Regions from separate parts of the Pseudomonas sp. B2M1-30 genome, predicted to be linked through region 2. Evidence: predicted binding sites of a transcription regulator. Region 2 holds the regulator's gene; each other region holds the start of a gene.
The links. Region 2 encodes FliA, which starts transcription of late flagellar genes. Its sites were predicted from a motif close to CTAAAGTTTNNNNNNNNNNNGCCGNTAA; they were not measured.
Positions count from the first base shown of each region.

Region 1 (7,569 bases), on a different contig from region 2:
TCCCGTTTGCTCATGTAAACCCGCAATGGCTCGCTGATGTTGATCCGCTCATCGATGTTCTGATCCAGCAGCAACTGAATCCGCTCGCGGCTCAAGGTCATGGTCTGCTCGGTGACCGGCGTCCAGACGAATTCGCTGGTGGGAATGATGCCGTCATCGGCCACGTCCATGCCGAACGAGTCTTCGCTGAAACGCACGATGTAGTGACCGGTCTTGCGATTGAGGCCGACAAAACCCTTGAGGTCGTCGGCAGCCTGGCAGATGAGTTGGGAAGTGATGCGCATGGTAAACCTCACGAAAAAGATCGATGGTCTACACGCAGGGCGGTGAGGCACACCCTCTGCCGGAGTGATTGCCGTGGCCAAGCGTACTGCAAACAAACCCACAAAAGTGCGGAAATTTTCGCTTTCAGTACGTTTATGTCGGTATCGCGATAGCACGTTTTCGTTTGAGTTGCTAAAAGGTACATCTTCGAAAATACCTGCGAAAGGACCTCGACATGCCCGCCACTTTCACCAAAAGCGCCCTGCTGCTGAGCCTGATGCTCGGTCTGGGTCAGGCCCACGCCGCCCAGTCCGGTCCCGACGCGCTGGCCAAGGCCCATGGCATTCCGCACCCGGCGGTGATCGCCCACCGTGGCGCGTCCTTCGATGCCCCCGAATCCACCGCAGCATCCTACAAACTGGCCCGCGACCTCGGCGCCGACTATCTGGAAATGGATCTGCAACGCAGCAAGGACGGCGTGCTGTTCGCCCTGCACGACAACAACCTGCAACGCACCACCGACGTCGCCACCAAGTTCCCGGAGCGCAAGGACAGCCCGGCCAACGCCTTCACCATGGCCGAACTGAAAACCCTCGACGCCGGTAGCTGGTACAACAAGGCCTACCCGGATCGCGCGCGCCCGTCCTACGCCGGGCTGAAAATCCTCACCCTCGATGAAATCATCGACATCGCCCAGGCCAGTCCCAAGCACAAGCCCGGCCTGTACATCGAAACCAAGGAGCCACAACTGTTCCCTGGCATCGAGCATGACCTGAAGGAAAAACTCCAGGCGCGCGGCTGGCTGATCCCGGCCGATGCCAAACCGACGAAAGGCAAAGTCGCGGTCGGTCAGGGCAACGGCAAGGTGATCCTGCAAACCTTCGAGAAGAACAGCCTCGAACTGCTGCAAAAGGAAATGCCGCAGGTGCCGAAGATCCTGTTGCTGTGGGTCGGTGAAGGCAGCATCGAGCCGAAATCCAGCGTGTCGTTTGCCGACTCCGGTGAGAAAGACAAGAACACCTTCTACGGCAAACAGGAGCCGAAATCCGAAGCTGAATTCAAGCAATGGATCGACTATGCCAAGGCTCAGGGCGCCATCGGCACCGGCCCGTCGGCCAAGCTGACCCATGGCGGCGATCAAAGCTATTCGGATCTGGTGCAGCCGTGGATGAACAAGTACACCCACGACCAGGGCCTGCTGATTCACGTCTACACCGTCGACGAGCCGGTGGACTACAAGAAGGTCATGGACGCAGGTGTCGATGGTATTTTCACCAACCGCGCCAGCGAACTGCTGAAATTCTTTAAACGCCCGGCCGCCGCCAGTGTGGATCAGGTGTTGAAGAACAACGGTTTCTGATGCAACCGGACACCCCGTGGACAGGCCGCCTCTGGCTGGGGCACGACTATGGCCTGATCCACGGGATGTCGGGGCGCACTGCGCCCCACTCCCACTACGCACACCAACTGATACTCGCGCCCGACCGGCCAATGACGGTTCTGGTCGAGGACACACCCGTCACCACCTCACGCCTGCTGATTGCCTCGCAGACCCGCCATGCGATTCTCGAAGCGCCGGACCCCGTGTTCACGGTGTACGCCGAACCGTTGCGGTTTGAGGCTTGGGCGTTGCGCGATGCACTGTTCGACATTGAGTTGTCGCTGACGGCCCTGGATCGTGCGATGAGCCAATGCCCACGCCGCACGCTGAATGATCCGCGAATCGAACGAGCGCTCGCCACCGTCGATGCATCGCTGTCGAGCAAAGTCGCCGCCAGCGCCGTCGCCGAGGCGGCGCACCTGTCCATGAGCCAATTGCAGCGATTGTTCGTCAGTCAGGTCGGCCTGCCGGTACGACGAATGGTGTTGTGGCGGCGATTGCGACTGGCGATCGCGGCGATTCTGGCGGGCCATGCGGTCACCGACGCCGCCCACGCCGCCGGGTTTGCAGACTCCGCACACTTCTCCCGCAGCCTGAAAAAACTCTTCGGCGTCACCGCCCGCCAGGCGCTGCAACACATCGAACTGCGCTTGCTGGACTGACTCAACGTCTCAAGCCGTCGGGTACTTTCGGTTCCTTGCCCAGCGTTGCCGCTTCGAAGGGATCGAGCAACTGCGCCACATAGCCCCGGGGAAAATCCAGGCGACTGCCGATGCCCAGGTCGCCCTCGCCGATCCGGTAATGCTCCGTGTAAAAACCAGTGCCCAGCAGCCAGTCCCACAGGGTAAAGAACAGCCCGAAATTGACGTCACCGGCGCGCCCGTACTTCATGTGATGAAAGCGGTGCAGCGGCGCCCAGGCGAAGATCCAGCGCAACGGACCGACGCGCATGTCGACGTTCGAATGCTGCAATAACAGTTGGATCGCAATGGCGAATGCCAGCAACACGGCCACCCCGGACGGAATACCCAGCACCATTAACGGCAGCAGTCCCGCTGTCGCCTCCAGCAATTGATGCAGCGGATGCTTCATCAAACCGTTGAAACCATAGAGCCGCTCGACGCTGTGATGAATCGCATGCAGCCGCCACAACCACGACACGCGATGGCTGGCGTAATGCATCAGGCTCACGCCCGCATCGGCGATGAAAATCGCCAGGCCGACTTGCAACCACAGCGGCCAGTTCGACGGCCATGCCCCTTCAATCGACAACAGTGTCACCAGCGCCGGCAATGCCAGCAGGCCGACGGCATTCAGCGCTTCGTTGACCAACGCGTGGAGCATGTCACGAAGACGATCGCCGGCCGGACGATTCCAGTTCACCTCATAAGGCAACAGCCATTCGGCGGTGAACGACACCACCAGCGCCACAGCAAACAGCGGCAACAGCCACCAGGTCGAATGCCCCACCAAGCCTATTGCGCCGCCGATGAATCCGCCCCAGAACAACGGCGCGTACAGCCACGAAAAGATGCGTTTCATGCTCACCTCCATTAATCGAAGACGGAGCATGAAAGTTGCCCGCGAACGGCGATTGAACAAACGACGCAAACACTCGTAGCGCTTTTTAAGGGTGAATTAAGTTGCGGTGATTAACCTGAACGCACTTGAATGAGCCACCCAAAGGAATAACCGATGAAAACCCTGACTGCCCTGTTTACCGCTGCCACCCTGACCCTCACCGCTGGCCTGGCCCAGGCTGACGTTCGCGTCGACCAGATCCCCGAACTGGTGAAGTCCGGCAAGATCAAGTCGCTGGAATCGATGAACGCCGAAGCCCTGAAACTGCACCCGGGGGCGACCATTACGGACACCGATCTGGATAACCACTTCAATGGTTATGAGTATGAAGTTGAATTGAAAACGGCTGACGGCAAAGAGTTCGACGTGGACTTTGATGCAACGACCGGCAAAGTGTTGAGCAATAAGCAGGACACTTGATTTTTGTTAAAACGAAACCGCACGACTCTGGTTGAGTCGTGCGGTTTTTTTGCGTCTGGAGTCAGGTCAGTCCCCTCTCCCTCCGGGAGAGAGTCAGGGGAAAAGACCTCACGCGGAAGTGCTGACCAACGCCCCCGAAGTGCTGCTGTCCGAATCCTGCAACGCCTGCAACAACGCCGCCGTCGCCGTCTGCAAGGACGCCGAGGTCGCCGCGATCTGCGACTGGGCCGCCGCCACCTCGGCAGCCTTGGCATCCTGGCTTTCCTGCTTGGCCTGGGCCGCTTGCAGGGCTTGCTGCTGCTCCTGCAACTGTTTCTGCAATTCGGCGATCTGCTTGCGCAGCTCTTTCACCGTGTCCGACTCGCCACTGCTGCTGGAGCTGCTGCCCCCCGCCGCAGCCGCGCCGCCTGCTGCCACTTTGCTGGTGTCTGCGCTCACACCCGTGCTGGCCGTCGCACTGGTCGAGGTGTCCTCGCCGGTATCGCTGATCGAGGTCTTGCTGGTCGACGTGGTAAGGGTCTGGTTGATCGAAACGGACGTGATGCTGACCATGGGAAATCTCCAATGCCGGTTATAGATCACCGGCCATCGGCGGCAGGTGCGATGAATTGAGATCGACTGTGTACCGACTCGGTATCCGCGCCGGTACACAGCCAGGGCATCAGGCGCTCAGGCGTGCGGTGACTTCGTTCAACTGCCCCGACAGACCATGCAGATTCTGGCTGGCGCTTTCGGTGCGCTGCACATTGTCGAGGTTGGTGCTGGCGATCGCCGTGATCTCGGTCAGGTTGCGCGAGATGTCTTCGGCCACCGAAGTCTGCTCTTCGGCGGCAGTGGCGATCTGGCGGTTCATGTCACGGATCGCTTCCACCGCGAGGGTGATGCGCTCGAGCATGGCGCCGGCCTGGGTCACTTGCTCGACGCTTTCATCGCTGCGGGTCTGGCCGCTGTCGATGGCCTGGGCGGCGTCCACCGCGCCGGTCTGTACGCTGTGGATGATCTGGTTGATCTCGATGATCGACTCCGCCGTGCGTTGCGCCAGGTTGCGCACTTCATCGGCCACCACCGCAAAACCACGCCCGGCTTCACCGGCCCGCGCCGCTTCAATGGCGGCGTTGAGCGCCAGCAGGTTGGTCTGCTCGGCGATGCCGCGAATCACTTCCAGCACCTTGCCGATACGGCCGCTATCGGCTTCCAGGCGACGGATCACCGTGGCGGTATTGGCGATTTCGCCGCGCATCTGGGTGATGCTGTGGATGGTGCTTTGCATCACCGTCTCACCTTGCTGGGCAGACTGATCGGCATCGTCGGCGGCACGCGCGGCATCGGCCGCATGGCGGGCGACTTCCTGGGCGGTCGCGGACATTTCGTTCATCGCCGTCGCCACTTGATCGGTGCGGCTGAACTGCTCGTTGGTGCCACCGGCCATCAGCGTGGCAATGGCGTTCAATTCGCCGCTGGCGCTGTCCAGATCCTTGGCGCTGCGTTGCAGATGAGTGAAGGTTTCGGCGAGGAAATCGCGCAGGGTGTTGGCCGCTGCGGCCAGGTTACCCAACTCGTCCTGACGATGGCTGACCACACGCTCGGCCAGTCGGCCACGGTTCAACTGGGTCACGTAGTCGATCAGTTTGCGGATCGGCTCGACCAGATTGCGGTTGACCAGCCACAGGCTCAACAGCCCGATCAACAGGCCCGACGCGAGCATCACCAACAGCCCCAGCCATACGGTGCGCTCGGCACTGGCGCTGATCAGCGCCGATTGCTCGGTGCCCTGCTTGCGCAATTCGGCCACCAGTTCGCTCATCTGATCGCTGGTGGCGCGATCGACACCTTTGACCGCCACATCACCGGCCGTCGGGTCACCACCGGCAGCGACGAAGGCGTCACGGCCTTTCTGGTACGCGGCGCCGAGCTGACGATGCTCGTCACGCAGTCGCTCGATGCGGGTTTTCAGCGCCGGCTCGAGGCCTTGCTGATTCGCCAGCTCGCCGAGAATCCCCTGCACATCGCGCTGGCGATCTTCGAACTGGCCCCAGTATTTGCCCAGGTCAGCCGGTTGCTTGCCGCGCAGCAGGACGTTTTTCCACTCCTGTACCTGGACCTTGAATTGCAAGTTGGCTTCGTCGATCAACTGCGAGGTGTGCAGCGGACCGCCGATCAACTGGCTGTAGTTCTGCACGCCGTTGGACAGGAAGTGAAAGCAGGCCAGCGCGATCAGCAGCATCGCCAGCAGGCTGCCGCTCAACAGGGCCAGAATTTGCGCTCTCAGGGATTTTTGCAAAGACATCGCAGGTACTCGAGACAGGGATGAGCACGTCCGGTAAGACGTGGATTATGGCCGGACATCCGTGTCGGCGAACCTCTGGCTCATGGCCAGAGGCGCGCAACCTAACGCACCTGAGATCGGCGTGCCAGAGCCTTTCTTGAGAATTCTCCGACAGCCGGTAAGTGGCTGATTTGCCGTCACTTTGCTGTCACACAACGGTCATGTGACATTGCGATGATGCGGCTCAGGTGAATCTGTCGATCCCGCCCCAGCCGCCCTCCTTGCAGCGAGCCTTCATGAACCACAGCCTCGATATCAGTCATCGCGACCCTGACCTGTTTGGCTTGCTCTACGGCTTCCGTTTCCGCCCCGGCGAGCGTGGCCGCGAAGTCGACTCGGCAACCGCCCTGCGCTGCTTGCAGGACGAAAGCGAGAGCGAGAGCGACGAGTTTCTCTGGCTGCACCTGAACCTGGCCCACGCCGCGTGCGAGCGCTGGATGAAAAGCCATCTGCAATTGCCCGAGGAGTTTTTCGAGGCCTTGCACGAAGGTTCGCGTTCGACCCGCATCGAACACGTCGACTCGGCGTTGCTGGCGGTGGTCAACGATGTGGTGTTCAACCTCAGCAGCATGGTGTCGTCGGATGTATCGACACTGTGGGTCTGCGTGCGCAACAAGTTGATCGTCAGCGCACGCCTGCAACCGCTGCATTCGGTGGACAAACTGCGCTCGTCGGTGAAGGCCGGCGAGCGCTTTCGTTCGCCGTCGGAATTGCTCGTGCATCTGCTGCGCGATCAGGGCGAAGTGTTGACCCAGATCGTGCGCAAGACCAGCCAGAGCGTCGATCAGGTCGAGGACGAATTGCTCTCCTCACGGCTGTCGACCAATCGCGCCGAACTCGGTGCCAACCGTCGGGTGCTGGTGCGCCTGCAACGGCTGCTGGCGCTGGAACCGGGTTCGCTGCTGCGCCTGCTCAACCGCCCGCCGTCGTGGTTGCAGAAGGAGGACGTCAAGGAACTGCGCAAGTCCACCGAGGAGTTTGCGCTGATTATCAACGACCTCACCGCCCTCGGCGAGCGGATCAAGCTGTTGCAGGAAGAGATCGCCGCCAATCTCAATGAGCAGAGCAACCGCACGCTGTTCACCCTGACCGTGGTCACGGTGCTGGCGCTGCCGATCAACATCATTGCCGGTTTCTTCGGCATGAACGTCGGCGGCGTGCCGCTGGCGCAGGATCCGGAAGGGTTCTGGATTCTGGTGGCACTGGTGGCGACCTTCACCGTGATTGCCGGGCGCTGGGCATTCCGCAAGCGCGGGGATTACTGAGGGCTCCTGCGACAACCAAGGACCGCGCATGCAGCCGTGGATTCGGATCAATGAACCGGCTAATCCGCCAAACACTGATCTGCCGCAGCCTTTCTGTAATATTTAGAAACGATCATGAGCGACACTCCTTCCCTCGCTCAGGATTGTCCCCTCATGGCTACTCCCTCCCTGACCGCCAGCCAGGCCTCTGCTGCCAGTGGCAGGCCGGCCCTCGATAAAAAAACCGGCCCGTTCACCTACGTAGTATTTTTCGCGGTGCTGGCGATGGGGCTGTTGTTCACCGCCTACAGCCTGATGCATGACATGCACGAACTGGGCACGGTGGTCACCAC
Region 1 covers NZ_JAOEJT010000004.1:477,028-484,596, reverse strand. The annotation lists gene N8H74_RS11645 (DUF2025 family protein) at 1-284, opposite strand, end outside; gene N8H74_RS11640 (glycerophosphodiester phosphodiesterase) at 500-1,624, shown strand; gene N8H74_RS11635 (helix-turn-helix transcriptional regulator) at 1,624-2,307, shown strand; gene N8H74_RS11630 (sterol desaturase family protein) at 2,309-3,187, opposite strand; gene N8H74_RS11625 (PepSY domain-containing protein) at 3,341-3,646, shown strand; gene N8H74_RS11620 (hypothetical protein) at 3,755-4,198, opposite strand; gene N8H74_RS11615 (methyl-accepting chemotaxis protein) at 4,308-5,933, opposite strand; gene N8H74_RS11610 (transporter) at 6,209-7,237, shown strand; gene N8H74_RS11605 (inorganic phosphate transporter) at 7,391-7,569, shown strand, end outside.
Region 1: a site for FliA is predicted at 6,047-6,074, ahead of N8H74_RS11615 (methyl-accepting chemotaxis protein). Genes of this name have one in related genera too.

Region 2 (7,569 bases):
GCGAGAGTGTCGGCAGGCCCGTTTTCACTGACGCAATCCTTGCGCAAAAATCCCGATAAACCCCTCTGTTTCAATCCTGTGCAAAAGTTGGAAGGCTTTTTGCAGTAGCCGCCGTGCGCCTGCTTCGGGCGTCAAAAGTTTGCTTTAAAGGAACGGGGAAAACCGGTGGATCGCTCTCAGTTAATCAACAGTGCTCGCTCGAACATTGCCGAACTCAGTCGCGGCAATCTGGGCGTGCCGCTGTTGCTGCTGGTCATGCTGGCCATGATGATGCTGCCGGTGCCGCCGTTCCTGCTCGACGTGTTCTTCACCTTCAACATCGCCCTGTCGATCGTGGTGCTGCTGGTCTGCGTGTACGCCCTGCGGCCGCTGGATTTTGCGGTGTTCCCGACGATCCTGCTGGTGGCGACGCTGTTGCGACTGGCGCTGAACGTGGCGTCGACACGGGTGGTGATGCTCCACGGTCAGGACGGCCACGCCGCCGCCGGTAAGGTGATCCAGGCCTTCGGTGAGGTGGTGATCGGCGGTAACTACGTGGTCGGTATCGTGGTCTTCGCGATCCTGATGATCATCAACTTCGTCGTGGTCACCAAGGGTGCCGGGCGGATTTCCGAGGTGAGCGCGCGCTTCACCCTCGATGCGATGCCCGGCAAGCAAATGGCGATCGACGCCGACCTCAACGCCGGCCTGATCGACCAGGCCCAGGCCAAGGCCCGCCGTCAGGAGGTCGCCCAGGAAGCCGAGTTCTACGGTTCCATGGACGGTGCCAGCAAGTTCGTGCGCGGTGACGCCATCGCCGGCCTGCTGATCCTGTTCATCAACCTGATCGGCGGCATGGCCGTCGGTATCTTCCAGCACAACATGACCTTCGCCGACGCGGGCAAGGTTTACGCGCTGCTGACTATCGGTGACGGTTTGGTGGCGCAATTGCCATCACTGCTGCTCTCCACTGCTGCGGCGATCATGGTGACCCGTGCTTCCGGTTCGGAAGACATGGGCAAGCAGATCAACCGCCAGATGTTCGCCTCGCCCAAAGCGCTGGCCGTGGCCGCCGGACTGATGGCGGTCATGGGCCTGGTGCCGGGCATGCCGCACTTTTCGTTCCTGACCATGGCCGCCCTGGCCGCCGGCGGCGCGTACCTGTTCTGGAAAAAGCAGAACGCCGACAAGGTGCAGGCGTTGCAGGAGGTCAAGCGTCAACAGGAGCTGCTGCCGTCGCCGGCCCGCGCCCTGGAAACCAAGGAGCTGGGCTGGGACGACGTGACTCCGATCGACATGATCGGCCTGGAGGTCGGCTATCGCCTGATTCCGCTGGTGGACCGCAACCAGGGCGGGCAACTGCTGGCGCGGATCAAGGGCGTGCGCAAGAAGCTGTCCCAGGACCTGGGCTTCCTGATGCCGACCGTCCACATTCGCGACAACCTGGATCTGGCACCGAGCGCTTATCGCCTGACCCTGATGGGCGTGATCCTCGCCGAAGCCGAGATCTACCCGGACCGCGAACTGGCGATCAACCCCGGTCAGGTCTACGGCTCGCTCAACGGCATCAACGCCAAGGATCCGGCTTTCGGCCTGGAAGCGGTGTGGATCGAAATCAGCCAGCGTGCCCAGGCGCAATCGCTGGGTTATACCGTGGTCGATGCCAGTACCGTGGTCGCCACCCACTTGAACCAGATTCTGTACAAGCACTCCAGCGAGCTGATCGGCCACGAAGAAGTGCAGCAACTGATGCAATTGCTGGCCAAGGGTTCGCCGAAACTGGCCGAAGAGTTGGTGCCGGGGGTGGTTTCGCTGTCGCAACTGCTCAAGGTTCTGCAGGCGCTGCTGGCCGAACATGTGCCGGTGCGCGATATCCGCAGCATCGCCGAAGCCATCGCCAACAACGCCGCCAAGAGTCAAGATACCGCCGCGCTGGTGGCTGCCGTGCGGGTTGGCGTATCCCGCGCCATCGTCCAAAGCATTGTAGGTACTGAGTCCGAGCTGCCTGTGATCACCTTGGAGCCAAGGTTGGAACAAATATTGCTCAATAGTCTGCAGAAGGCAGGACAAGGCTCGGAAGAGGGCGTTCTGCTGGAGCCAAGCATGGCCGAGAAGCTGCAACGTTCGCTCATCGAAGCGGCGCAGCGTCAGGAAATGCAAGGTCAGCCGGTGATCCTGTTGGTAGCAGGCCCGGTACGCGCGATGCTCTCGCGTTTTGGCCGCCTCGCCGTCCCCGGACTGCATGTGCTGGCCTACCAGGAAATTCCGGACAACAAGCAAGTGACCATCGTTGCGACAGTAGGGCCCAACGGCTGAGGTAGTGGTTTATGCAAGTTAAGCGTTTTTTCGCCGCCGATATGCGTCAGGCCATGAAGCTGGTTCGTGATGAGCTGGGCGCTGATGCCGCCATCATTGGCAACCGCCGCATTGCCGGCGGCGTCGAGCTGACGGCGGCGCTGGATTACAAACTGTCGGCGCTGGCGCCACGGGTGCCGAACATGGAACTCGAAGACGAGCTGCGCAAGACCCAGTCGCGCATCGTCACCGCCCAGGCCGAGCTGAGCCTGCGTGGCGAAGCCGACGGCAGCACCAATCGCCAGTTGTTCTCCGGGCTGCCGCTGACGGCCGGCCTGCCGCTGACCGCTGCCGAACCGCTGACCGAGCCGACCTACGCCGCGCCGAATCGCCCGGCCCCGGTGGCGCCTGCCCCGGCCGCTGCCGGTGTCGATCCGCGTGCGCTGGACTCGATGCGGTTCGAACTCAACAGCCTGCGCGAACTGATGGAAGTGCAGCTCGGCACCCTGGCCTGGAACCAGCTGCAAGGCAGCCGTCCGGCCCAGGCCAATCTTTACCGTCGCCTGCAACGGATCGGCCTGTCCGGCCCGCTGTCCCGTGATCTGCTGGCGATGATCAGCGATATCGAAGAGCCGCGTCAGGCCTGGCGCATGTTGCTCGCGCACTTGGCGCGGATGATCTCTGTTCCGGAAGTCGAGCCGCTGGAAGACGGCGGGGTGATTGCCATGGTCGGCCCGGCCGGCATGGGCAAGACCACCACGCTGGCCAAGCTGGCCGCTCGCTACGTGCTCAAGTACGGCGCGCAGAACATTGCGCTGGTGAGCATGGACAGCTTCCGCATCGGTGCCCAGGAGCAGTTGAAGACGCTGGGGCGGATCCTCAATGTGTCGGTGACCCACGTCGACCCGGGCCAGTCCCTGGTGCAGGCGCTGGATCCGCTGCTGCGCAAGCGCGTGGTGCTGATCGACACCGCCGGCCTGCAGGCCAGCGACCCGGCCCTGCGCATGCAACTGGAAAGCCTGGCCGGTCGCGGCATCCGCTCGAAAAATTATCTGGTGCTGGCAACCACCAGCCAGAAACAGGTTCTAACCGCCGCTTATCACAGTTACAAGCGTTGCGGGCTCGCCGGGTGCATCCTGACTAAACTGGATGAAACGGCCAGTCTGGGCGAGGTGTTGAGCCTGGCGATCAGCCATGAACTGCCGGTCGCCTACCTGACCGATGGCCCGCGCATTCCGGATGATCTGCATCTGCCGCGCCGTCATCAACTGGTCAGCCGCGCCGTCAGCGTGCAAATGCAGGAAGAACCCAGCGAAGAAGCCATGGCTGACATGTTCGCTGATATCTACCACAGCCCGACCAAGCAGGTTGGCTGAGGTAATGAACAGTTTTTGTACCTACATCGATGGCTTGCCACGCATTGTTCCGGTTGTGAACGCGCAGCCAGTAATGTGGCCTCCGTCTATGCAAGACAAGGTAAAGAAATAACATGGGCAGCATGCATCCCGTACAGGTGATCGCGGTGACCGGCGGCAAAGGTGGCGTCGGCAAGACTAACGTGTCAGTGAACTTGTCTCTGGCGCTGGCAGAGCTTGGCCGTCGGGTCATGCTGCTGGACGCCGATCTGGGGCTGGCGAACGTCGACGTTCTGCTGGGGCTTACGCCAAAACGCACACTGGCCGACGTGATCGAAGGCCGCTGCGAGCTGCGCGACGTGCTGTTGCAGGGGCCGGGCGGGATCCGCATCGTGCCGGCCGCTTCCGGCACCCAGAGCATGGTTCACCTGAGCCCGGCGCAGCATGCCGGTCTGATCCAGGCCTTCAGCGATATCGGTGACAACCTCGACGTGCTGGTGATCGACACCGCTGCGGGTATCGGTGACTCGGTGGTCAGTTTTGTCCGCGCCGCCCAGGAAGTGCTGCTGGTGGTCTGCGACGAACCGACGTCCATCACCGACGCCTACGCGCTGATCAAACTGCTCAACCGCGACTACGGCATGAACCGCTTCCGCGTCCTCGCCAACATGGCGCAGAGCCCGCAGGAAGGGCGCAATCTGTTCGCCAAGTTGACCAAGGTCACTGATCGCTTCCTTGACGTCGCCCTACAATACGTGGGCGCGGTGCCTTACGACGAAAGCGTGCGCAAGGCGGTGCAGAAACAGCGTGCGGTCTATGAAGCCTTCCCGCGTTCCAAGTGCGCGCTGGCGTTCAAGGCCATCGCCCAGAAGGTCGACACCTGGCCGCTGCCCGCCAACCCGCGTGGGCACCTCGAATTTTTCGTCGAGCGCCTCGTGCAGCAAACGGCAGGGCCAGTGCTATGACCGCCAGCGGTATGAACTACTACAAGAAGTCGGCACGTGACGCGCAGTACGAGCTGATCGAGCGTTACGCGCCACTGGTCAAACGCATTGCCTACCACTTGCTGGCGCGATTGCCGGCCAGTGTGCAGGTCGAGGACTTGATCCAGGCCGGGATGATCGGCCTGCTCGAAGTCTCGACCAAATACGACGCCAGCAAGGGCGCCAGTTTCGAAACGTACGCGGGCATCCGGATCCGTGGCGCGATGCTCGATGAAGTGCGCAAGGGGGACTGGGCGCCACGCTCGGTTCACCGCAACACCCGTATGGTCAGCGACGCGATTCGCGCAATTGAAGCTAAAACCGGCCGTGACGCTAAAGATCACGAGGTTGCGGCCGAACTCCAATTGAGTCTCGACGATTACTACGGGATTTTGAATGACACCTTGGGCAGCCGGCTGTTCAGTTTCGACGACCTGTTGCAGGACGGCGAACACGAAGGTCTGCACGAGGATGGCGCCAGTGCTCATCTGGAGCCGTCGCGCGATCTGGAAGACGAGCGATTCCAGGCCGCGCTGGCGGACGCGATTGCCAATTTGCCGGAGCGTGAGCGACTGGTGTTGGCGCTGTACTACGACGAAGAGCTGAACCTCAAGGAAATCGGTGAAGTCCTGGGCGTCAGTGAATCGCGGGTCAGCCAGTTACACAGCCAGTGCGCGGCCCGTTTGCGGGGGCGTTTGGGGGAGTGGCGAGCGCGCTGAGGGCGGTGTGGGGACGCTGCGAACGAGGCTGGTGCGGTGGTGAACGGCACCGGTCTCGATCTGTTGTGCTCCAGACAGTCTTTGAGTGCTTTGCCGGATTGATTGAAATGGCGCGTCCAGGTGCTGGGCGCGTTTAAGACTGCTTGGAGGTCGAATTGAACAAAGACATGAAAATCCTCATCGTTGACGATTTCTCGACGATGCGGCGGATCATCAAGAACCTGCTGCGTGATCTGGGGTTCACCAACACCGTTGAAGCGGACGATGGCACCACCGCCATTCCGGTGCTCAACAGCGGCAGCATCGACTTTCTGGTGACTGACTGGAACATGCCCGGCATGACCGGCATCGACCTGCTGCGTCACGTGCGCGCCGATGAAAAGCTCAAGCACCTGCCGGTGCTGATGGTGACCGCTGAAGCCAAGCGCGAACAGATCATCGAAGCGGCCCAGGCCGGCGTTAACGGCTACGTGGTCAAACCTTTCACAGCTCAGGCACTGAAAGAAAAGATCGAGAAGATTTTCGAACGCATCGGCTGATGTACGCGCCCCGGGGGAGCTATGGAGCATAACGAATCTTCACAGGGCGACTTCGAGTCGACTCTGAAAAAACACGCGGTCGAACTGGTCGAAAGCCTTGAAAAAGGCAAGTTCGGCGAAGCCGTGCAACTGATCCATGAGCTCAATCAGACCCGCGACCGTGGCCTGTACCAGGAAGTGGGCAAGCTCACGCGTGAACTGCACAGCGCGATCGTCAATTTCCAGATCGATCCGCACATGCCGCAAGCCGAGGAAGTGTCGCAGATCACTGATGCGACCGAACGCCTGGGCTATGTGGTCAAGCTGACCGAGAACGCCGCCAACCGCACCATGGATCTGGTGGAGAGCGCCACGCCGGTGGTCAATGGCCTGGCTGACGAAGCCCAGGCGTTGAGTGCCGACTGGGGGCGTTTCATGCGCCGCGAAGTCGGTGCCGAAGAGTTCCGTGAACTGGCTCGCCGGGTCGACGGTTTTCTGGCACGCAGCAGCGCGGACAACCGCGCCGTATCGGCCAACCTGAACGACATTCTGCTGGCCCAGGATTACCAGGACCTCACCGGTCAGGTGATCAAGCGTGTGACCCAGTTGGTCACCGAAGTCGAAAGCAACCTGCTCAAACTCGTCCTCATGGCCAGTCAGGTGGACCGCTTCGCGGGCATCGAACATGACCGTGCGGCGATGCTTGCTGAAAAAGATCCACAAAAACATCTCTCGCAGGGTGAAGGTCCGCAGATTCATGCCGATAAACGAGAAGACGTTGTGTCCGGTCAGGACGATGTGGACGATTTGCTATCCAGCCTTGGATTTTGAGTTTTTTTGGGTTTTTAGACCTGTAGGAGCACCCCATTAATGAGCTTCGGCGCCGATGAAGAGATCCTTCAGGATTTCCTGGTTGAGGCCGGCGAGATTCTTGAGCAACTGTCCGAGCAACTGGTCGAGCTGGAAAGCCGTCCGGATGACGCGGATCTGCTCAACGCAATTTTTCGCGGTTTCCACACTGTAAAAGGGGGCGCCGGCTTCCTTCAGCTCAACGAGCTGGTGGAGTGCTGTCACATCGCCGAAAACGTGTTCGACATCCTGCGCAAGGGTGAGCGTCGCGTAGATGCAGAACTGATGGACGTGGTACTCGAAGCGCTGGACTCGGTGAACAGCATGTTCGGCGAAGTTCGCGATCGCAGCCCGATCACCGCTGCAACACCGGAACTGCTGGCGGCGCTGTCGCGTCTGGCCGAGCCGCAATCGGCTGATGAAGCCGTGGCCTCGCCGGTGGCCGAGATGATCGAGGAACTGGTCGTTGAAGACGCAGCCTCGGGCGACATCACCGATAACGAATTCGAACAGTTGCTGGACTCGCTGAGCGCCGTCAAGGCTGAAGCCGAGGCTCCGGCGGCCGTGGCTGCGCCGGTGCAGAGCGCCGATGAAGCGGCCAGCGATGAAATCACCGATGCCGAGTTCGAGTCGCTGCTCGACCAGCTTCACGGCAAGGGTCAGTTCGCCGCTGATGCGGTGGCCCCGGCGGCGGCCGCTCCTGCGGCGCCGGCAGCGGGCGACAGCTCCGACATTACCGACGATGAGTTCGAAGCCCTGCTCGATCAGTTGCACGGCAAAGGCAACTTCGCCGTCGAAGCGCTGGAGTCGGCCATTGCTTCGGCCCCGGCGCCTGCCGCTCCGGCTGCGGCCGCTGCGGGCAGCGATCTGA
Region 2 covers NZ_JAOEJT010000011.1:98,315-105,883, forward strand. The annotation lists gene flhA (flagellar biosynthesis protein FlhA) at 166-2,295, shown strand; gene flhF (flagellar biosynthesis protein FlhF) at 2,307-3,650, shown strand; gene fleN (flagellar synthesis regulator FleN) at 3,764-4,594, shown strand; gene fliA (RNA polymerase sigma factor FliA) at 4,591-5,331, shown strand; gene N8H74_RS20675 (chemotaxis response regulator CheY) at 5,499-5,870, shown strand; gene N8H74_RS20680 (protein phosphatase CheZ) at 5,892-6,680, shown strand; gene N8H74_RS20685 (chemotaxis protein CheA) at 6,720-7,569, shown strand, end outside.

Region 3 (7,569 bases), on a different contig from region 2:
CGGCTGGAATCTAACCGGTGGGTCAAATCTCCACCACCGCTACCGATCGCTACCAGCGCGGCTGTTACCTGACGAATCGGCCGCACCAGCCCCTGGGCCAGCCACACCACCAGCGCCAGGCATACCAGCGCCACCGCCAGACCAATGCCGCTGCTCATCCACATCGCCCGCCGGGCTTCGGCGTAGATCTGCGACTGTGGCACTTCGGCCACCAGGGTCCAGCCCAGATCACGCAGGGGCAGGCTGAAGGCGAGGAAGTCTTCGCCATCGCGCTGGAAGACGGAGTTCACAGCGGTTTTTTGACCCATCACCGCTTGCGCGGCCGTCGCGCCGATCTGCTCGCTCAAGGTGCGCTTGCCGCTGAATTGCGCTTCGGGATGCACCTGGATCAAACCGTCGGAACGCACGAGATAGACCTTGCCGCGCTCGCCGAAGCTGAAGTTGTGGATCAGCTCCGACAGCTCTTTCATGCTCAGGCCGAGCCCCGCGACACCGACCACTTTGCCGGCCTGCTCCACTTTCAAATCGAGGAACAGCGCCAGCTCTCCGGTGGCCGCGTCATTGTCGATATTCAAGGTGCGGTGCTGACCGCTGTCGAGGAACGAATAGAACCAGGCGTCAGCCGGGTTGGAGCGACTGAGAGTGCGATCCAGGCCCTTTTCGGTGAAATAGTGGCTGGTTTGAGTGCCGATGATGAGTGCGGTAAAGGCTTTGTGTTCGGCGCGAATGCCTTCCAGATACTGCACGAAGGCTGCGGTTTTGCTGCTGTCTTCACCGCTGGCGAGCCAGTCGCGCACCATCGAGTTGCTGGCGATGTCCTTGGCGGCCGTCAGCGGCTGGATAAGGATGCGTTCGATGTCGTTGCGCGTCGCTTCGATGCTCGACGGCAGCGCCTGCTCGACCAGATAGCTCTGGGCGAGGCGGTTGACCACCAGGGTATAAATGCCAACCACGATCAGAATGCTCACCAGCAGGGCGGTGCCCATGCCGAGGATCAACTGCCACTGAATACTGCGACGCCAGAACTGCATGGAGCACCCCCAAAGAATAAGAGGCTGAAACACTGCAACAGCCGTGCCGATTGTATACAACGATCGTCGACAATTTATTCTTTGGTTGTGCCCAACAATTCCATCAACCCTGATTGATGGTCTTGGCGATGGTCTCGACCGTGGCGCTGACTTGCTCTTGGTAACGTTCGAGTTCTTCCTGATGCTGCTTCTTCATCTCAATCTGCTGCGAACACAGATTCATCGCCGCCAGCACCAGCAGCCGGTCGCCGATCAGGGTCGGGTACTTCTTCTTGGTGTCGGCCAGCGCAGCCTTGAGCATCAATGCCGCGTCCAGCAGGGTCTGTTCTTCCCCGGCCGGCGCCTTGATCGAATAGTCCTCCCCGAGGATGGAGATGACCTTTACCCCTGCTCCGTGGTTCATGCGCCGACAGGACCTGCGCTGACACGATCAACCAGCGCCTGAATGCGCGCGGCGGTGGCACCGTGTTTCTCTTCCTGTTCCATCAGGCTCAGTTGCAGGCTTTCGTTTTCATCCTTGGCCTGGGCCAGTTCCGTGGACAGGGTCTGGTTGGTTTGCGTCAAGGTCTGGTTCTGTTGCACCAGGTCGCTGACGAGCTGTTCCAATTGGCTGAGGGATGCTTCCAACATTTTGATTTTCCAAGCGTTTTTCAAAGGGCGCGTACGATAAAGAAAAGTCGTCGTGGATGCCAGGGTTAAACCGGCGCAAGACCTTGATTTTCCTGGCGGTCGACCGTTCTCGCGAGTGTTAGAGACTGCGATTTGCCGATCTTGTTCCTGCACTTCGTCGCCGGGCGCCGCATGCGACAAATCCGCACGGGTACTCAAGACTTTAGTCGTATGACCGATAAGTCACTCAACAGCCGTTTCAGCCCGCATGGATGCGGCCCTTCCTGGTATCCCGCCATGTCCCTTCGCAACATGAATATCGCGCCTCGCGCGTTCACCGGTTTCGCCCTGATCGGCGGCCTGATGCTGATCCTCGGGGTGTTCGCCCTGAACCAGATGAGCAAGATCCGCGGCGCCGCCGAGGACATCACCACCAGCAGCGTGCCGAGCATCAAGAGCCTCGACGAATTCACGCAACTGACCCTGCGTCTGCGCGTGCTGTCCTACCGCTTGCTGGTGAACCGTGAGCCGGATGTCCAACAGAAAACCATCGAACTGCTGGAGACGCGCAACCAGCAGATCCGCAAGGCCCAGGCCATTTATGAGCCGCTGATCACCAGTGCGCAGGAGCGCGCGGCCTACGATCAATACGTGCAGTTGCTGGGCCAGTACCGCCAGATCGAAGACCGGATGAAAACCCTGTCGCGCAACAATCAGGTGGATGAACTGCGCAACCTGCTCAACACCGATCTGCTGACCAATTCCGAAGCGGTCAATACCGTGCTCAACCGCTTGCTGGAGATCAACACCCAGCAGACCCTCGACACCAACCAGCAGGCCGCCGACCAGTACTCTTCGGCCTTCAACCTGGTGGTGACGCTGCTGGTGATCGCTACCGGTCTGACGATCCTGTTCGCCTGGCTGCTGACCCTGAGCATCACCAAGCCGATTTCGAAAGCGCTGGATGCGGCGGAAACCATCGCCGAGGGCAACCTGACCCAGCCGATCCACGTCGATGGCACCGACGAAGCCGGGCGCCTGCTGGCGGCCATGGCGAAGATGCAGTCGAAGCTGCGCGATACCTTGCAGCGGATTTCCGGCTCGGCCACGCAACTGGCGTCCGCCGCCGAAGAGCTGAACAGCGTCACCGACGAAAGCGCCCGTGGCCTGACCCAGCAGAACAACGAAATCGAGCAGGCCGCCACGGCGGTGAACGAGATGACCAGCGCCGTGGAAGAAGTCGCGCGCAACGCCGTCAGCACCTCGGAAGCCTCGAAAAACGCCACCACCTCTGCCGGTGACGGCCGTGATCTGGTGCAGGAAACCGTCAGCGCCATCGAACGCATGAGCGCCGACGTGCAGAGCACCGCGACCCTGATTGGTGATCTGGCCAACGAATCCCGCGACATCGGCAAGGTGCTGGATGTGATTCGCGGGCTGGCTGACCAGACCAACCTGCTGGCCCTCAACGCCGCGATCGAAGCGGCCCGTGCCGGTGAAGCCGGTCGCGGGTTTGCCGTGGTCGCCGATGAAGTTCGCGCCCTGGCTCACCGCACGCAGCAGTCGACCAGCGAGATCGAGCGGATGATCGGCAGCATCCAGAGCGGCACCGAACACGCCGTGGATTCGATGCGCAACAGCACCGAACGCGCGGAGTCGACCCTGAACATCGCCCGTGGCGCCGGCCTGTCGCTGGACACCATCAACACCGCCATCGTCGAGATCAACGAGCGCAACCTGGTGATCGCCAGCGCGGCCGAAGAGCAGGCGCAGGTAGCGCGGGAAGTGGATCGCAACCTGGTGAACATCCGCGACCTGTCGGTGCAATCGGCGACCGGGGCGAATCAGACCAGTGCAGCGAGCAATGAGCTGTCGCGTCTGGCGCTGGATCTGAACAACATGGTTGGGCGGTTCAGCCTGTAAGAGGCAAGATCAAGAGCCCCCTCACCCCAGCCCTCTCCCGGAGGGAGAGGGCGCAGATCGGGGGACTTTCAGATCTTGAGTTCGGCTCGATATTTCAGGTCGATGCATTTCGCAAAAGCGCCCCGATCAGTCCCCTCTCCCTCCGGGAGAGGGTCAGGGCGAGGGCAGTAATCGCCAGCCGAACCCGACACCCGAGAACGCCTGCGCAAAAACCTTTTTGACAGCATCACATTTCAACAGGTTAGAATCGCTGGCACGCAGACTGCATGGTCAGTTTGCGCCCGTCTTAACGCTTTCCGGAGTACTGCCTTTGAATGCGACGACCATCAACAGCCTGTTCTTGATCGGCGCGTTGCTGGTAGGTGCAAGCATTCTGGTGAGCTCACTTTCTTCACGCCTCGGCATCCCGATTCTGGTGATCATCCTTGCGGTCGGTATGACCGCCGGGGTCGATGGCGGCGGCATCATTTTCGACAACTACCCCACGGCCTATCTGGTCGGCAACCTCGCCCTGGCGGTGATCCTGCTCGACGGTGGCTTGCGCACCCGGGTCTCGAGTTTCCGCGTGGCCTTGTGGCCGGCGCTGTCGCTGGCGACGGTCGGGGTGTTGATCACCACCGGGCTGACCGGCATGGCCGCGGCGTGGCTGTTCGACCTGAATCTGATCCAGGGCCTGCTGATCGGCGCCATCGTCGGCTCCACCGACGCCGCAGCGGTGTTCTCGCTGCTCGGCGGCAAGGGCCTGAACGAACGGGTGACGGCCAGCCTGGAAATCGAGTCCGGCAGTAACGACCCGATGGCGGTGTTTCTCACCGTAACCCTGATCGACATGCTCGCCAGCGGCCAGACCGGCCTGCACTGGAGCCTGCTGACGCACCTGATCCGCGAGTTCGGCATCGGCGGGGTGATCGGCCTCGGCGGTGGCTGGCTGATGCTGCAACTGGTCAACCGGATCAACCTTGCCGCCGGCCTGTATCCGATTCTGGTGATCGCCGGCGGTCTGGTGGTGTTCGCCCTGACCAACGCCCTGCACGGCAGCGGCTTCCTCGCCGTGTACCTGTGCGGTCTGGTGATCGGCAACCGCCCGGTGCGCAGCCGCCACGGCATCCTGCACATGCTCGACGGCATGGCCTGGCTGGCGCAGATCGGCATGTTCCTGGTGCTGGGGCTGCTGGTCACCCCGCATGATCTGCTGCCGATCGCCCTGCCCGCCCTCGGCCTGGCGTTGTGGATGATTCTGTTCGCGCGGCCACTGTCGGTGCTGGTCGGGCTGCTGCCGTTCAAGGCCTTCCACGGCCGGGAGAAAGCGTTCATTTCCTGGGTCGGCCTGCGCGGCGCGGTGCCGATCATTCTGGCGGTGTTCCCGCTGATGGCCGGACTGCCGAATGCGCAGCTGTATTTCAATCTGGCGTTCTTTATCGTGCTGGTGTCGCTGCTGGTGCAGGGCACGAGCCTGCCGTGGGTCGCCAAGTTGTTGAAGGTAACGGTTCCGCCGGAGCCCGCGCCGATTTCCCGGGCGGCGCTGGAAGTCCACGTCACCAGCGAGTGGGAACTGTTCGTTTATCGCCTCGGCGCGGAAAAATGGTGCATCGGTTCGCCCCTGCGTGAACTGAAAATGCCCGAAGGCACGCGTATCGCTGCCCTGTTTCGTGGCCAGCAACTGCTCCATCCGTCGGGTAGTACGGTGCTGGAAGTCGATGATTTGCTGTGTGTTATCGGCCATGAACACAACTTGCCGGCCCTCGGAAAACTGTTCAGCCAGGCGCCGCAACGAGGCCTCGATCTGCGCTTCTTCGGCGACTTCGTACTCGAAGGAGACGCCCAGCTCAAAGCGGTTGCCGCCCTCTACGGGTTGTCGGCCGAGGGCATCGATCCGGACATGACCCTGGGCCACTTCATTGCCCACAAAGTCGGGGGCGCGCCGATCGTTGGCGACCAGGTGGAGTGGAACAACACCCACTGGACTGTTGCGGTCATGGAAGGGAACAAGATCGCCAAAGTGGGCGTCAGATTCCCCGAAGGAAGTCGCCCCGGCCCCGGGCTCTTCCTCTAAACTGCGTCCACTCTCACTTGCTTGCCCGGTCTCTATGCCTACCCTGCGCTCCTTTTTCGTCGCGGCCCTGCTGGGCCTGAGTCTTTCTGTCGGCCCGCTGCAAGCCGCCGAACCGCCGTCCAGCGAAGCCGTGCAGGCCAGCCTGGACAAGATCGCCGACCGCAAACTGCCGGAAGCCGATCAGAAAGCCCTGCAAACTGTCCTGCAAAACACGCTGACCCAGCTCGGCAACCGGCGTGACTACGAGCAGAAGCTGACGGATCTCAAGCAGCAACTGGCGACCGCGCCGAAGCAGACCGTCGAAAATGCCCGCGAGCTGACACGCCTCAAGGCCAGCGCAGTGGTGCCGGTAGCGCAGCGTTTCCCCAAGGAGACCATCCAGCAGCTGGAGCAGATGCTCACGGAGCGTTCGACCCAGCAAAGCGATCTGCAAAAGAGCCTGGCCGACGCCAACAGCCTGATCATCACCGCCCAGACCCGTCCCGAACGTGCCCAGGCCGAGATCGCCAGCAGCCAGACGCGCATCCAGCAGATCAACAACATCCTCAAGACCGGCAAGGACAGCGGCAAGACCCTCAGCGGCGAGCAGCGCGACCTGCTCAACGCCGAGCTGGCGGCGCTCAATGCACTGATGCCGCTGCGCCGCCAGGAACTGGCCGGCAACAGCACCTTGCAGGATCTGGGCAACAGCCAGCATGACCTGCTCTCGGAAAAATCCGATCGCCTGGACCGCGAGATCCAGGAGCTGCAAACCCTGATCAACCAGAAGCGTCTGGCGCTGTCCCAGGAAACCGTCACCCAGCAATCCATCGAAGCGCAGAAGGCCGGCGGCAGCAGCCTGCTCGCCACCGAGAGCGCGGCCAACCTCAAGCTCTCCGACTACCTGCTCAAAAGCACCGACCGCCTCAACGAAGTCACCCAACAGAACCTGCAGACCAAGCAGCAACTGGACAGCGTGACCCAGAGTGACTCGGCCCTCGACGAGCAGATCAACGTGCTCAAGGGCAGCCTGCTGCTGTCGAAGATTCTTTATAAACAGAAACAGTCGCTGCCACGGCTCAAGGTCGATCGCGACCTGGCGGATCAGATCGCCGACATTCGCCTGTATCAGTTCGAAGTCAGCCAGCAACGCGAACTGCTGAGCAACCCGGCGACCTACGTCGACAACCTGCTCTCCACCCAGCCGCCGGAGCAAGTCACGCCGCAGTTGCGCAAAAGCCTGCTGGAACTGGCCAACACCCGCGCCGACCTGCTGGAACGGCTGAATCGCGAACTGAGTGCGGTGCTCAATGAATCGATCACCCTGCAACTGAACCAGAAACAACTGCTGAGCACCGCGCAGAGTCTGCGCGCGACCCTCGATGAACAGATGTTCTGGATTCCGAGCAACAAGCCGCTGGATCTGGAATGGATGCGTGGCGTGCCGGAGCGCCTGCAACGTCAGGTCGACACCCTGCCGCTGGCCTCGAGCCTGAGCGAGCTGACCGACGGCCTGACCCAGCGACCGCTGCTGTTCCTGCCACTGGCCCTGCTGATCGGCGCGCTGCTGTGGCGCCGCAAGCAACTGTATGCGCGCCTGAACAAGGTTCACCTGGACATCGGCCACTTCAAGCGCGACAGCCAGTTGCACACCCCGCAGGCGATCCTGATCAACATTCTGCTGGCACTGCCGGTAGCCCTTGGCCTAGCGCTGTGCGGCCTCGCGTTGCAGATCGACGCCCGAGGCCAGAACGCCAACATGGGCGCGGCGCTGCTGCAAATGGCCCAGGCGTGGCTGGTGTTCTACACCGCTTACCGGATTCTTGCGCCGGGCGGCGTGGCCGAACTGCACTTCCGCTGGGAAAAACCGCAAGTCGAATTCCTGCAAGGCTGGGTACGTCGACTCGGCCTGGTCGTGATGGCGCTGGTGTCCGTGGTGGCGGTTGCCGAGCTGCAACCGGCGGGGCTGGCCGA
Region 3 covers NZ_JAOEJT010000003.1:295,005-302,573, forward strand. The annotation lists gene N8H74_RS07910 (methyl-accepting chemotaxis protein) at 1-1,031, opposite strand, end outside; gene N8H74_RS07915 (cell division protein ZapA) at 1,135-1,434, opposite strand; gene N8H74_RS07920 (hypothetical protein) at 1,431-1,661, opposite strand; gene N8H74_RS07925 (methyl-accepting chemotaxis protein) at 1,938-3,563, shown strand; gene N8H74_RS07930 (potassium/proton antiporter) at 3,874-5,616, shown strand; gene mscK (mechanosensitive channel MscK) at 5,651-7,569, shown strand, end outside.
Region 3: a site for FliA is predicted at 1,855-1,882, ahead of N8H74_RS07925 (methyl-accepting chemotaxis protein). Genes of this name have one in related genera too.

Region 4 (7,569 bases), on a different contig from region 2:
ACACCAACTATGTCGCCACCGAGAACTTGCTGCGAAAAGCAGCCAAACATCTGAAAAACGGTGGCGAACTGCGCCTGGTGGCGAACAGTTTTCTGAAGTACCAACCGCTGATCGAAGAGCACCTGGGGGTGTGTGCGATCAAGGCCGAGGGCAATGGCTTCCGGATTTATCGGGCCAAACGCGGCTAGAAATTTGTACTTGCTCTATCGGATCGGCGAAGGCAGAATCCGCTCCGTCCTAGGGGAGTAGTCTCCCACGAGCGCCAAGCTCGTCCGGCATACGTCAACATACTTGATCCTCAGATCATGGCGTATGCGACCCAAGCGTCCGCAGCAGACGGATCGCAGGGTTTGACAAGACCTATGACACGCACACCTTACCCGGGGCGGGAAGGCTGTACGTGTCATAGCCGTGTCGACCCGCCCCTTAGGAAATCCTGATGCTGGACTCGTTACTCGTTCCCACCGCAATCGTTGCCTTGGCCGAAATCGGCGACAAGACGCAACTGCTCGCGCTGATTCTCGCCGCTCGCTTTCGCAAACCCTGGCCGATCATTGCCGGTATCGTCGCTGCGACCCTGGCCAACCACGCGGCAGCCGGTGCGGTCGGCGCCTGGTTCGGCAGCTTCTTCTCCGACTCGGTCCTGCACTGGATTCTCGCCGCCAGCTTCGCCGCCACGGCGCTGTGGACCCTGGTCCCGGACAAAATGGACGACGACGAAGCCAGCACCGCCCGCAAGTTCGGACCGTTCCTGACCACGCTGATTGCGTTCTTCCTCGCGGAAATCGGTGACAAGACCCAGATCGCCACGGTGATGCTCGCCGCGCAATATCCGGAACTGTGGCTGGTGATCATCGGCACCACCGCCGGCATGCTGATTGCCAACGTTCCGGTGGTACTGGCCGGCAACTTCGCGGCGGAGAAACTGCCGCTGACCCTGATCCGTCGCCTCGCGGCTTCGGCGTTCATGATTCTGGCGGTTGTTGCGGTGTACAAGGCGATGCAGAGCAGTGGCTGGGTTTGACGCGATAACCCGGTAACACCGCGTTATCGCTCTTCGCGAGCAAGCCCCACCGATTTACGGCTAATCAATGGGGGGAACAGGCTTGCTCGCGAAGAGGCCATCAGCCTCGCCGAAAATCCCTCAGGACTTCGGCGCTTTTTCGTACAGCGGCATGACCTTCGGAATTGCCGCTTCCAACGATGCGATACGACTGGACGACGCCGGGTGAGTGCTCATGAATTCCGGTGGCGAACCCTCGGAAGCCTTGCTCATCTTGTTCCACAGCGTGATTGCCGCATTCGGGTTGTACCCGGCGCGGGCGGCCAGCTCCAGGCCGATCAGGTCGGCTTCATTTTCGTTGGCCCGGCTGTTCGGCAGGGTCATGCCGTATTGGGCCACGGTGTCGGCCAGCGCCATGCTGTCCTGGCCCAACCCCAGCAACGCACCGGCGCCCTGTTTGGCCATTTCGATGCCATAGGCCTTGGACATCGCTTCACGACCGTGCTCGCGCAGGGCGTGGGCGATTTCATGGCCCATGACCGCAGCGATTTCATCGTCGGTGAGTTTCAGGCTGTCGATCAGCCCGGTGTAGAAAATGATCTTGCCGCCAGGACCGCAGTTGGCGTTGAGTTCATCGCTCTTGATCAGATTGACTTCCCATTTCCACTGCGCCGCATCCGGACGGAAATTCGGCGTCTGGGCGATCAGGCGGTTGGCAATGGCCTGAACCCGCCTGGCCTCGTTGCTGGACTTGTCCAGCACACCCTTGCTCGACGCCTCGCCCACGGTCTTCTGATAGGACTGGGCGTACATCTGGTCGACCTCTTGCGAGGACAGCAGGCTGGACATGTACTGCTTGCGTTCCACGCCCACGGCACCGCCGCTGGTGGTGTTGACCGACTGGCAGCCGGCCAGCAACAGCGCTGCGCTCAGCGCACCTACAACCAATGTCTTGTTCATTCAAAAGCTCCCTGAAAACCTGCCGCGTATCCTAGGCGGGTAAATGTATCCGCGCCAGATACAACGGACGTGTTGCACGCACTTTCAGAAACTGCCCGCCCACCCTGTAGGAAAAATTTCACAGACACCTGCGAGCCTCGCGGCAACTGCGTCGCGTACCGATCCATTTGCGACATTTCTGCGCAATGGCATCCGGCCTGACTCATGGCGCAATGCCTGCTGCCGATACAACAGCGCAGACGTCCTCTCGCGTGCGGAGCCCTCATGAAATTCAAGTCGATCCAGTTTTCCGTAGCCGCCCTGGCCGGCGCCATCGTACTCAGCGTGGTCGCCGCGCTGGTGCTGTATGCGCTGTTCTCCGGCGCCCGCACGCAAGACATGGTTCAGCAACGAACCCAGGATCAGTTCGAGCAGGTCATCGAGCAGCGCCTGACATCGCTGGCGCAGACCCAGGTCAGCCAGATCCAGCGCGAGCTGGAGGCACCGCTGCTGATCGCCGGGGGGCTGGTGCGGGTCAATGCCCTGCTCGGCACACCGGGCGTCGAGGGTCAGCCGAAACTCACCGTCAGCCGCGAGCAACTGATCAGTCTGATCAAGGAAAACGTCGAGAAGAACCCGAAAATCCTCGGCACCTACATTGGCTGGGAAAAGGACGCACTGGATCACAACGACGCCGCCTACGTCGGCACCAAAGTGGTCGGCATCGACGCCAGCAACGGACGTTTCCTGCCATGGTGGTTCCGCAATGACGACGGCACCCTGGGCCTGGACAAACTGGTGGACGTCGACGACCAGAAAGTCCTGTCCACCGGCGTGCGCGCCAGCGAGTACTACCTGTGTTCCAAGGAAACCAAAAAATCCTGCGTGATCGATCCGGCGCCGTACAAGGTCGGCGACAAAATCGTCATGCTCGCCTCCTTTATTGAACCGATCATGCTCAACGGCGCGTTCCAGGGTATCGTCGGCGCCGACCTGTCGGTGAACTTCATCCAGGAAATGCTTCTGGGCGCGAACCAGAAACTCTACGGCGGCGCCGGGCAGATGGCGTTGATCGGCGGTAACGGGCGGATCGTCGCCTACACCAAGGACCCAAGCAAATTCGGCGAAAAAGTCAGCGATATCCTCGACGCCCAGCAGATTGCCAACATGGCCAATCTCAAGCGCGGCGAAGTCACCTACACCGTCAATAAAGAGCAGGGCCGCATCGAGTTGTATCTACCGTTCGGCATCGGCCAGACCGACGCGCGCTGGACCCTGATGCTGCAACTGCCGCTCAACGCCGTAATGGCCGACCTGCAAAAGCTCCAGGGCGACCTCGACGCGCAACGCAAATCCGACACCTTTGGCATGGCCATGGTCGGCCTGCTCATCGCCGCGCTCGGCCTGCTGGTGATCTGGCTGGTCGGCCACGGCATCGCCCGACCGCTGAAACAAATGGTCACCATGCTCGACGACATCGCTCAGGGCGAAGGCGACCTGACCCGTCGCCTGAGCAGCGACCGCAGCGATGAGCTGGGTTCGATCGCCAAGGGCTTCAACACCTTCCTGGCCAAGTTGCAGGCGATGATCACCCAGGTGGTGACGTCGGTGCAGAGCGTTAGCGATTCCTCGGAACACACCGCCGACATCGCGATCCGCACCAACATCGGCGTGCAGAAACAGATGGCCGAGATCGACCAGGTCGCCACCGCCGTGCAGGAAATGACGGCGACTGCGCAGGACGTGGCGCGCAACGCGACCCAGGCCGCGCAAGCCGCCAGCCATGCGGATCAGGCAGCGAGTCAGGGCATGCAGATCGTCCGCGACACTTCAAACTCGATCGGCGTTCTGGCAGTGGAAATCAGCAAGGCCGTGGACGTGGTCCAGACCCTGGCCAAGGACAGCGAGAACATCAACGCGATCCTGACCGCCATTCGCGGGATCGCCGAACAGACCAACCTGCTGGCGCTGAACGCGGCGATCGAAGCGGCCCGGGCCGGTGAACAGGGTCGCGGTTTCGCGGTAGTGGCGGATGAGGTGCGCAACCTGGCGCAGAAAACCCAGAAGGCCACCGAAGAAATCCAGAGCATGATCCAGCAACTGCAACAGGGCACGCGCGACGTAGTGCGGGTCATGGAAGACAGCCAGAACCGCACCGACGAAAGCGTGCAGCACGCAGCCAAGGCCGCCGAGGCGCTGGAAACCATTACTCAGGCGGTGTCGGTGATCAACGACATGAACACCCAGATCGCCAGCGCCGCCGAGGAACAGAGCGCGGTGGCCGATGACATCAACCGTAATGTGATCAACATCGGTCAGGTGGCGAACGAGGTGGCGGGTGGCGCGGATGAGTCGAGTTCGGCGAGTGCGGACCTGACCAAACTGGCGGAGCAGCAGCGGCGGTTGATCAATCAGTTCAAGGTTTGAGAGCAAGAGCAAAAGCCCCTCACCCTCGCCCTCTCCCCAAGGGAGAGGGGACTGACCGCGTTGTCTTGCGTCATCCATCGACCTGAAAAAACCAGTCGATTATGGATTCGGTGCTATGCGTTCAGGTCGGCGTATTTCTGGAACATCGCACAATCGGTCCCCTCTCCCTCCGGGAGAGGGTTAGGGTGAGGGGCTTTTGATCGAGAGCGCTAGGCCGGGGTCAGACACTCCGGCCCATTCAATTTCGGATCATTCACCAGATTCGCCAACACTCGCTCACGCAACGCGACTGGCTCACTGGCCAGCAGCGCGTGCAAGGCATGCAGCGGCGTCTGCGGATCGAGCCACGCCGCCTGCCCCGCTTCATCGAGAATCAGCGGCCGGCGTTGACTGGCCGCCGGCTGGGTGATGACCGCCGTACTCAGCCAGACCTGCTCCTGCACCGGATACGCCTCCCAGATCGCCGCGAAAAACAGCGAGGAGCCCTCCCCCGGTGTCAGCCAGTACGGGCGCTTGCGCGCCGTGCCGCGCCATTCGTAGAAGCCGTTGGCTGGCAGCAGGCAGCGACGCAGGCGCAAGGCCTCGCGAAACATCGGTTGTTCGGCAACGGTTTCGGCCCGGGCATGAGCCGGGGTGCGGGACAGGTCAGTCAGCCACGGCGGCGTCAGCCCCCAACGGGCGCGGGCCAGCGAGCGCGGGCCGTCAGGCTCGGCGCGCAGTATCAGCACCGAATCGTTGGGGGAAATGTTCCACTGCGCCTGCTGATCGGCGGGAAAACCTGGCAGGGCCGCGAAGTCGCGGTTCCAGCGAAACAGGGCATAACGTCCACACATGGGGCAACACGGCTCGAGAATAAAACGAACGCCAGCCTAACAGACCAGCGTCCCGGGAAAGCTTTCCGGTTCATCGCCGGGCAGCGGCAGCGCGGCATTGTACGCGCGGATCAGCTCACGGGCGTATTCAGCCTGGTCGTTATCGACCGACAGCCCGAGCAGGCCGAAGATCGGCAATTCACCCGTGCCGCCCAGCAGGTCGCGCCCGACCAGATGCGCCTCGATGCCTTCGCTGGCGAGCATGCCCTTGAGCATCTCGCCTTCCATCAGGTTTTCCGGCTCGTAGATTCGCTGCATGGCTGCCCCTCACTCGTTTTCGCTGAAGACCTCGAGATGCCATTCCTCTCCGTGAACCTGCAAAACAAAGGTGATCGGCCGACAACAGACCTGACAGTCTTCAATATAGGTCTGATCGCCGCCGGACAGATCAATGGTCGTCTCGACCTCTTCACCACAATACGGACATTCATAGTCTGCGCTTTCCAGCATCGCGGTCTCCCGAGTGACTTGTGCGTATAATCGCCGGTCTATTTGCAGGGCTATTTTTGTCTGGCTACCTTTTCAGACCGTGCCCCGTTGGTTTTCGATCAAAACCTTTACTTACCCTAGCCGTTTCCAACAAGAGAGCATGATGGGCGAATTCGATGCCATCCGACCTTACGACGACAGCGAAGTACCTGCGGTACTGGCAAGACTGCTCGGCGACAAGGCGTTTCTAGATATCCTCACCCACTTCCGCTTCCCGCGTTTCGCCGGTGCCTTCGGCTGGATGCTCAAACCTCTTATAGCCCATCGGCTGCGTCGTGAGTTCGCCGACGTGACGTCCGTGGCCACTTTGCAGGACAAGGTCGAGTTCTACGTCGACCACACCATCGAACGGGCCACCGACGGTGTCACCTACACCGGTGTGGAGCAATTCAAGTCCGGCAGCGCCTATCTGTTCATCGCCAACCACCGCGATATCGTGATGGACCCGGCCTTCGTCAACTATGCCGTGTACCACGCCGGCCTGCCGACCCCGCGCATCGCGATCGGCGACAACCTGCTGCAAAAACCTTTCGTCAGTGACCTGATGCGGTTGAACAAGAGCTTCATCGTTCACCGCTCGATCACCGGGCGCCGCGAGAAAATGGCCGCTTACCAACTGCTGTCGGCCTACATCAACCACTCGATCCGCACCGATTGCGCCTCGATCTGGATCGCCCAGGCCGAGGGCCGGGCCAAGGACGGCGACGACCGTACCGAGTCGGCGATCCTCAAGATGTTCCACATGAGCCGCAAGGACGAGCCGTTCGGCGAAGTCATTCAGTCGCTGAACCTGACCCCGGTATCGATCAGCTACGAATACGACCCGTGCGACCAGGCCAAAGCCCGCGAGCTGTATATCCGCGCCACCACCGGCACCTACAGCAAGGCGCCGGGCGAGGATGACGTGAGCATCGCCAAGGGCATCACCGGCTACAAGGGCCGGGTGCATGTGAACTTCGCCGCGCCGATCACCGAGCTGTTTGAAGACACCAAGCAACTGGCGGTCGAGATGGACAAGCAGATTCTCGGCGGTTATCGGTTATTCCCGGTGCATTACCTGGCGTACGCACAGTGGGCCGATGCCGATCCGCAACTGCACGTGCCGCAGGCCGCCGAGGTGTTCGGTGCCGAAGAACTGGCCAAGGCCCAGGAAGAGTGGCAGCGCCGGCTCGACGCCTGCCCGGCGGAACACCGTCCGTATCTGGTGCTGCAATACGCGACGCCGGTGCGCAATCAGTATCGGGTCAAGGCCGGGTTGCCGCTGTAAGCGGTTGCCTTGCGGACACAAAAACGGCGCCCTGGGGCGCCGTTTTTCATGCCTGCGAAAAAGTCAGATCCGGGTGCTGATCCACGAAACCAGCAACGCCAGTCCCAGGCAGGCAAACCCGAAACGGTAGAAGAAGCGGTTCATGCGCAGGGTCGACCAATCCAGCGTCGGCTCCTGATCGGGGCGGTTTTCGCGCTGGGCAGCGATGCTGGCCATTGCCCGTTGCTCGCGGCGACGGGTCGCATGCAGCAGCCAACTGCCGGGAAACGCCAGCAGCAGCGCCAGCAGGTTGATCAATTTGGCGGGATGGGCGGTAAACAGCGTCATCAAGTGCAGCGACATCACAGACCTCAGGCTAAACCGGTATGGCGAACGCCAGACCGACGACCGCGCCCGGATTCTACCCAAACCTTCCCCGCGCGCCCTACCCTTTGCGACAAATAACCCGACAATCGACCGATGGCTGTCCTGTGTCACGGCTTCGTCATTTACATCGGCCACCATGCGCGCCTCGAAACCGCCACGGACCGCGTCATGCTTCACGCTGAAAACCAGGATCGCCTGTACCTCAT
Region 4 covers NZ_JAOEJT010000022.1:60,470-68,038, reverse strand. The annotation lists gene N8H74_RS27925 (class I SAM-dependent methyltransferase) at 1-188, shown strand, start outside; yybP-ykoY riboswitch at 229-351, shown strand; gene N8H74_RS27920 (TMEM165/GDT1 family protein) at 440-1,024, shown strand; gene N8H74_RS27915 (M48 family metallopeptidase) at 1,145-1,963, opposite strand; gene N8H74_RS27910 (methyl-accepting chemotaxis protein) at 2,228-4,369, shown strand; gene N8H74_RS27905 (SOS response-associated peptidase) at 4,579-5,202, opposite strand; gene N8H74_RS27900 (DUF2007 domain-containing protein) at 5,239-5,499, opposite strand; gene N8H74_RS27895 (CPXCG motif-containing cysteine-rich protein) at 5,509-5,691, opposite strand; gene N8H74_RS27890 (1-acyl-sn-glycerol-3-phosphate acyltransferase) at 5,831-6,997, shown strand; gene N8H74_RS27885 (hypothetical protein) at 7,061-7,339, opposite strand; gene N8H74_RS27880 (hypothetical protein) at 7,532-7,569, shown strand, end outside.
Region 4: a site for FliA is predicted at 2,165-2,192, ahead of N8H74_RS27910 (methyl-accepting chemotaxis protein). Genes of this name have one in related genera too.